Linked DNA regions of Peribacillus simplex NBRC 15720 = DSM 1321. The protein of the gene in region 2 interacts with the protein of the main gene of each other region in a pairwise test. Links are inferred from orthologs where the notes say so. Each region holds a gene or a part of one and is shown on either strand. Other genes may lie near its edges.

The links. The genes of interacting proteins can lie anywhere in the genome.
Region 1: the proteins of BS1321_RS01645 (region 2) and BS1321_RS10945 interact in binary tests that used the Bacillus subtilis proteins (3 or more experiments, as listed by UniProt). The link is inferred for Peribacillus simplex NBRC 15720 = DSM 1321 from one-to-one orthologs.

The regions. Positions count from the first base shown.
Region 1 is NZ_CP017704.1:2,309,474-2,313,165, forward strand. What follows is about bases 1-3,684. They hold BS1321_RS10945 (efflux RND transporter permease subunit), read left to right. Parts: upstream 1-355; coding sequence 356-3,484; downstream 3,485-3,684. Other genes in these bases: BS1321_RS10940 (TetR/AcrR family transcriptional regulator), read right to left, coding at 1-166. UniProt on the Bacillus subtilis protein: Required for self-resistance to surfactin, an antimicrobial lipopeptide surfactant produced by B.subtilis. Also required for swarming motility.
Region 2 is NZ_CP017704.1:354,629-359,100, reverse strand. Bases 632-3,630 are described here. They hold BS1321_RS01645 (ABC transporter permease), read left to right. Parts: upstream 632-1,505; coding sequence 1,506-2,756; downstream 2,757-3,630. Other genes in these bases: BS1321_RS01640 (hypothetical protein), read left to right, coding at 2,926-3,228; BS1321_RS01650 (ABC transporter ATP-binding protein), read left to right, coding at 632-1,513. Also shown: BS1321_RS01655 (DeoR/GlpR family DNA-binding transcription regulator), read left to right, coding at 1-41; more of BS1321_RS01650, read left to right, coding at 614-631; BS1321_RS01635 (IS3 family transposase), read left to right, coding at 3,641-4,129.

The DNA.
Region 1 (3,692 bases), 2.0 Mb from region 2 along the record:
TAAAAATGGAGACTAGTAATTCTTCCTTAGATTTAAAATAATTATAAAAAGACCCCTTTGCTATCCCACATTTTTCAGCAATTTCCTGAACGGAAGTAGCATGATAGCCTTTTTCCGCGAAAAGCTCTACAGACTTATCTATGATCATCTTATTTTTTTCTTTCATCAAATTCATCCTATCTCTTAAAATTATCAATTGATGACCAATGGGTCACATCTTCCGAATTGTATCCCAAAACCCTTGAAATCACAACGTTAACACTAACGAATATTATCTATTGCAATCATAATCCATATACTATATATTTGAGTCTATGACCGACTAGTCACAATTTTATGTATGGAGGGTACAAGCTTGAATTCAATAATAAAATTTTCATTAAAGAATAAATTGGCAATCTGGTTGCTTACGATCATCATCGTAGCAGCTGGTTTATACTCCGGTTTAAACATGAAACAAGAAACCATTCCAAGCATCTCGACTCCTTTAATAAGCATCTCCACTGTATATCCTGGAGCTGCACCTGAAGAAGTAGCAGATAAACTCACAGACCAGATTGAGCAGAAAGTAACAAATTTGCCAGGAGTCGAATTAGTCAGTTCTTCGTCCATGGCTAATGTCTCTTCCATCCAATTACAATATGATTATGATACGGATATGGACGATGCAGTAAAAGAAGTGAAAGAAGCTTTAGAGAAACTAGAACTGCCTGAGGGAGTGGATGACCCAAGCGTATCTAAATTAGAATTAAACGCTTTTCCTGTCGTCGCACTCAGTGTAACAGATAAGGGTTCGGATTTACCAGCTCTTACAAAAAATGTGGAAGATGTGTTAGTACCTAAACTTGAAGGAATTGACGGCGTGACATCCGTATCAATTTCCGGACAACAAGTAAATGAAGGCAGCCTTGTATTCGACCAGGAAAAGATGGCTCAATACGGGCTCGATGAAGATACCGTAAAGAAGGTTATCCAGGCCGCAAACGTCAACATGCCGCTTGGCATATATAACTTTGATGATAAAGAAAAAACGATCGTTGTGGATGGAAACATCTCCACATTAAAAGACCTGAAAAATATTAAGATACCTTTAACCGGCGGCTCTCAAACTGGAACGCCAACACAAACCGTACCCGAAACCAATCAATTATCTCCTGAAATGGAAACGGGTCCTGCCCAACTACAAAATGTCAAATTATCAGACATTGCCGATGTTAAAATCACCGGTAAGGCTGAATCGATTTCAAGAACAAACGGTAGCGAATCGATTGGGATTCAGGTTACAAGATCGCCTGATGCCGATACAGTCGCAATCGTAGACGACGTAAAAGAAGAAGTATCGAACTTCAAAGAAGAATTTAAAGGCGTAAGTGTACACACTACGCTTGATCAAGCCCAACCGATTAAAGATTCTGTGGAAACCATGATCAGCAAGGCACTCTTCGGCTGTCTGTTTGCAGTCATTGTTATCATGCTGTTCCTTAGGAACTTTAAAACGACTCTCATTTCTGTCATTTCGATTCCATTATCCCTGTTAGCAGCCCTTTTGGTGCTCAAACAAATGGATATTTCATTGAATGTCATGACACTGGGGGCCATGACAGTTGCCATTGGCCGAGTCGTCGATGACTCCATTGTCGTCATTGAAAATATTTATAGGAGAATGGCTTTAAAAGGCGAACAATTAAAAGGCGGCGAATTAATACGATCAGCCACTAAGGAAATGTTCATCCCTATCCTTTCATCGACAATCGTTACTGTAGCCGTATACTTGCCTTTAGCAAGCGTTACAGGACCTGTCGGGGAACTATTCATGCCATTCGCCTTAACAATGGTGTTTGCATTAGTCGCTTCCTTAATAATCGCCATCACACTTGTTCCGGCAATGGCAGACTCTTTATTTAAAAAGGGACTATCTAAAAAAGAATTAAAATCACATGAAGAAAAACCAAGCAAACTATCTGCATTCTACCGAAAAGCACTGGATTGGTCGTTAAACCATAAGTTAATCACTTTCGGTACAGCCATTGTATTATTGGCCGGCAGCTTATTCCTAATCCCAAGCATCGGTGTCAGCTTCATGCCTGCAGATGAAGAAAAAACGATTATCGTCACTTACACTCCCGCACCCGGAGAGTTAAAAGAGGATATTGAAAAGCAAACAGAAAAAGTAGAAAAATACTTCATGGATAAAGACGATGTGAAGACCGTTCAATACACACTTGGTGAAAGCATGATGGGCGGCATGATGGGCGGCTCGAGTAACTCGGCTCTCTTCTATGTACTCTATGATGAAGACACCGAAAATTTCGGGGACAAAAAAGAAACGGTCATAAAAGATTTAACTGAACTTGATTCACCAGGAACATGGAAACAACAAGAATTCACGTCAACAGCAAGCAACGAAACCACACTATTTGTTTACGGAAATACACAAAAAGACATTGAACCGGTAATTGACGATATTCAAAATATCATGAAGAAAAATAAAGATTTAAAAGATGTTGATACAAGTCTTTCCGATGCTTATGAGCAATATACACTAGTTGCAGACCAGGAAAAGCTAAGCGATCTTGGACTGACAGCTGCACAAATTGGTATGTCCATTGCAAACACGAATAAAGATGATGCTATAACTACGATTAAGAAAGATGGAGAAGAAGTCAAAGTATATGTCGAGACAGAAGAAACGGCATTCGAAGACAAAAAAGATCTTGAGAATACGAAAATTTCTTCTCCTATGGGAATGGAAATCCCATTGAAAGAGCTTGTGAAAATCGAAGAAGGCAAAGCTTCCGATACAATCAGCCGCCGCGATGGAAAAATTTATGCCGACGTGTCTGCAACAATCAAATCGGATGATGTAGCAGCAGTAACAGCTGAGGTACAAAAGGAAGTTGATAAATTAGACCTTCCCGCAAGCGTCTCTATAGACTATGGCGGAGTAACGGAAGATATCCAAGAATCATTCACTCAACTTGGTATCGCTATGTTAGCGGCCGTTGCTATCGTATACTTTGTCCTAGTCGTTACTTTCCATGGTGGTTTAGCACCAATAGCCATTCTCTTCTCCTTACCATTTACGGTAATCGGGGCATTGGCAGGGCTATTCGTTGCAGGTGAGACCATCAGCGTTTCGGCAATGATGGGTGTCCTAATGCTTATTGGCATCGTGGTAACCAACGCCATTGTATTAGTGGACCGCGTTATCAAAAATGAAGAATCCGGACTATCTACCAGGGAAGCTTTACTCGAGGCAGGATCCACCCGTCTACGTCCAATCCTGATGACTGCCCTGGCCACAATCGGCGCTTTAATACCTTTGGCAATCGGTGCGGAAGGCAGCGAATTAATATCACAAGGTTTGGGAATTACCGTTATCGGCGGACTGGTGAGTTCTACATTGCTAACACTTGTAATAGTACCGGTAGTATATGAAGTAATAATGAAAATAGGTAAAAAGAAGAAAAAAACAGTTAAGTAAAGAAGAAAAAGAAAGAGGGGATTCCTTATATTAGGAATCCCCTCTTTTTTGATTCAACAATTGATCAATATGCTCTTAATATATTAACCCTCATACTTCAGGACCTCTTTTGACGGAACTTTATTCCCTCTTCATTTAACCTGCCCCGTCTGATAAGACAAAACGTCCTATTCCTCATTTCAAGGAAACTTGTATGTTTTTAAACTTG
Region 2 (4,472 bases):
TTCTAGAAAAAAGAAAGGTAAAAGTAACGATTGTAAAATAAGAAAACAGACTTGCATCAGTTGAAATTTATCGCTTTAAAGCGATTAGACGAATATGTAAATAGGTTGGGCACCCAACCTATTTTTTGTTACGTTGGAACACTGTATATTTGTTTATTCAGAGTGAATCGAAAGATAAAAAAATTTGAAGAAACAGGTGACCACCATTTATATTTCATCGACAACATTTTGTCGACGTGATGAATAGCATAGCTGACATATACCTTGCTTTGCAATCGTATACTTTGGAAATGAGTTAACCGGAAGTGAAAGAGTACATAAGGCTATTCAGATTCGTGACATAATGGCTGTTAGGTGTAGGATGGAGACGTTACGTGATGTGAATAGCTCCATGTCACGCAATAAGAAGAGGAAAGGTGGAATATTCCTTCGATTCGCAGAAAAATCTTATTGCAAACTTTGCATTTCTTTTCAAAGGGTGGATAGTGGAAATTTGTTTCTTGGATATGTCAATTATGGTGAAGGGAAGAGTTCTTAAAGTCTTCTCGATAGTTGAAATTGGAAAACCTTTCCGTTAACATATACTTAGAATCATATATTAGGAGGTTGTGCATTGTCTTTACAAATCAAAGAAGTTACGAAAAAATTCGGGGATTTCACTGCTGTCAACCAGCTTGATTTAACTATCCCCGAAAAAGAAATGTTCGGTTTTTTAGGGGGAAACGGAGCGGGTAAAACGACCACGTTCAGGATGATACTCGGACTGCTTGACCCTACTGAAGGGGAAGTTATATGGGATGGTAAGAAAATCGATTATACGACCAGTTCATTGATTGGCTATCTTCCTGAGGAACGCGGACTATATCCAAAACTGAAGGTCCGCGATCAAATTGTGTATTTGGCAAGATTAAGAGGGATGAACAAAAAGGATGCTTTGAAAGAGTTGGAGTATTGGCTAGACCGCTTTATGGTACCCGAGTATATCGATAAGCGAGTTGAAGAGCTTTCAAAGGGAAATCAGCAAAAAATCCAGCTGATCGCCTCCATGATCCATAAACCTGAATTACTTATCCTTGACGAACCCTTCAGCGGACTGGATCCGGTGAATGTGGAAATACTGAAGAAAGCTGTCATCGACTTAAGGGACAGCGGCACGACGATCGTTTTCTCGAGTCATCGCATGGAGCATGTTGAGGAGATGTGTGAGCATCTTTGCATCATGCATAAAGGTTCCCCTGTTGTGGCAGGAAAATTAAAAGAAATTAAGCGTTCTTTTGGTAAAAAGAATGTATCAATTAAAGCTGATTTTGACTTATCTTTCTTGGATACTTATTCAGGTGTAACAAAAGTTAAGAACACGATGGAAGGGAAAATTCTTCAAGTCACAGGTGAAGATGTTGCTGAGAATATGATTCGTGATCTTGTTCCAAGAGGTTTCGTCCGGAAGTTCGAATTGGAAGAACCATCGCTGACGGATATTTTCATTGAAAAAGTAGGTGCCGTCTATGAATAACTTTTGGATTGTCCTTTCCCATACATATCTATCAAAATTAAAAACGAAATCCTTTATCATTTCTACAATCATTATGATGGCCCTAATTCTAGTCCTTACGAATATTTCGAATCTTATTGATAAATTTGACAGTGATGATCAGGAAAAGGTTGCCGTCATCGATCAGACTGAAGATAGCTTATTTGATTCTTATAAAAATGCGGTTACAGGTGTGAACGATGACCTATCGATCATTTCCGCCCAGGATGAAAAGGAAGCGGAGAAAATGGTCAGCGCAGAAGAAATCGTTGGGTATCTGTTAATCGAAAAGGATGACAGCCTAGGTTTCAAGGGAACGTATAAAGCGAATCAAATTTCAGATTCTGCAGTAAGTAACGATTTGCTTTTAGCGCTTACCCAATTGAAGGGTCAAATAACTGCGAAGGAATTGAATTTGACAGGGCAGCAAATCGCTCAATTGAATACGCCGCCAGCATTTGATACCATTGCGCTTCAGAAAAATGCAAAAACGGAAGAGGATCTTAATCAAGCACGAGGTCTCGTGTATGTGCTCCTATTTGTCATCTACTTCGGTGTGTTGATGTATGCAACAATGATTGCAATGGAAGTGGCTACTGAGAAAACATCCCGAGTCATGGAAATCCTGATTTCAAGTGTTCCGCCAGTCACACAGATGTTTGCCAAAATAATGGGTGTTGCTTTACTTAGTCTTACGCAAATGATTTTATTTTTTGGAGTGGGCTATTTCTCGATTAAACAAAACTTGACAGGTATGGATGAAGGATTCTTTTCATTTTTCGGTTTCGGCAGCACCGATATCTCAACGATCATATATGCAATCATTTTCGCTTTGCTTGGTTATTTTCTGTACGCGACTCTTGCGGCATGCCTTGGGTCCGTTGTCAGCAAAATTGAAGATGTCCAGCAAATGATTTCACCGATGACCATGTTAGTCGTCATTGCCTTCATGATTGCGATGTTTGGACTAGGGAATCCGTCAGCGAGTTATATTACGATTACATCATTCATTCCATTTTTCACGCCTATGATCATGTTCTTGCGCGTAGGGATGCTTGAAGTTCAGTTCTGGGAAATCGCTATCAGCATTGCTGTGTTAATCTTAACCATTGTTTTACTAGGAATAATCGGAGCAAAAATCTATCGTGGTGGAGTCTTGATGTACGGAAGCTCAAAATCATTGAAAAGCATCAAGAATGCATTACAATTATCAAAGAAAAATTAACATGAAACCTGGATCCTTCATTCCTGATGAAGGTATTCAGGTTTTTTAATAAGATAACATTCAAATAAAAAATATTATGAGAGTTATGAAAAAGGAACGAAAAGTAACATAGATATAAGGGAACATAAATATATTCCATTTATGCAACCACGATTAGGAGTGAACTATAATGAGCAATCTGGTAACGTTGACGATAGCTTCAGAAGCGTTTCTCTTGCTATCCTTCATCATTATTATTTTATCAACCAGGAATCCGAAAAAGAATGTACTCATTGTCATCCTATTCATCATTGGAGCCGCACCGCTTTTATATTTAGCCATAGATCATGTAAAAAACGATTATATGGATGCAAATATAGGATTGGGTCTTGCCTTTATGTATACCTGGATATATAGCGCAGTTGCCTTTATCATTGCCATCATTCTTTTAGTGAAAAAGAAAAGGAATAATAATATTTCTAAAGAACAGTGATTATCGCTTTTTGGAATCTTAATATAAATGAAATAAAAACGCTGAGGAAACATGAACTATCCCCCGAATAACGGACACACATAAAAAAGTGTCCCTTATCCGGGGTTTTTTTATGCTTCAATAGGTGTAATGAGTATGGACGGAGGGTTTCTATGAGTAAGAATATATATTGAATTTCAGATTAAAGAACTTGAAAAGAATCCAACTATCATTAGTGCTTCAGAGCGTTCTATTTCCTATAATCCTGAATTTAAAACAAAAGCTGTTAAGGAATATAAAAAGGGAAATCCCCCTCTCAAATTTTCATGGAACATGGCTTTAATCTCGAAATAATTGGTAATGAACAGCGTTGTCTACAGTGCTGGCGTGATACCTTTGAAAGGTTTGGTGAGGACGGTCCTTACGGAACACCGTGGAAAAGGAAGTACAGGACGCCCTTTCTTCCAAGCCACAGTCTGTAGAGGATCAACTTAGGAAGGCCGAAGCGAGAATCAAATTCCTTGAAGCAGAAAATGACTTTCTAAAAAAGCAAGTTAGAAAGGCGGGCGTTGAAAATGAAATAATTCTAATTGCAACTGAGAAGTTCTATCTGATTGAAAGAACGATCAGGATAAACCAGTTAAAGAAGGCTGTTTCCTATCTATGCAAATTGGCTGGTGTAAGTCGAAGTAGCTACTACGATTGGTTAAAGGCAGCTTCAACCCGTGAGCTATGCCAGAAACAGGATGATTTGGACATAGAATTAATTAAAAATATATTCCTCAGTAAAAAGGAAAAAGTAGGAGCCAACCAAATCAAAATGGTTATGGAAAATGATTATTCGGCCGTCATGAATCATAAGAAAATCAGACGGTTGATGGCTAAGGCAACCAAGGAGCACCATACTTGTCCAACATTCTAAATCGTGAATTCAAACAGAAGGAGCCAGGGGAAATTCTGCTTACTGACATTGCCTATCTTTATTATGGAAAGGGTCAAAAAGCGTAGTAGTCATACGTAAAAGATGCGGCTACAAAAGAAATAGTCACGTACCATTTACCCACGTCATTAGAAATGAATATCGTTTATGAAAAGTTAAACAAGCTAAGGCAGGCTGTGAATCACGAGTTCCATCCGAGTGCAATCCGTGCATTCTGACCAAGGATTCCATTACACCCATCCGCTATTTCAAAACAAAGTGAAGGAACTTGGGCTAACCCAATTCATGTCCTGCAAGGGAAACTGTTGGGATAATGTGCCGATGG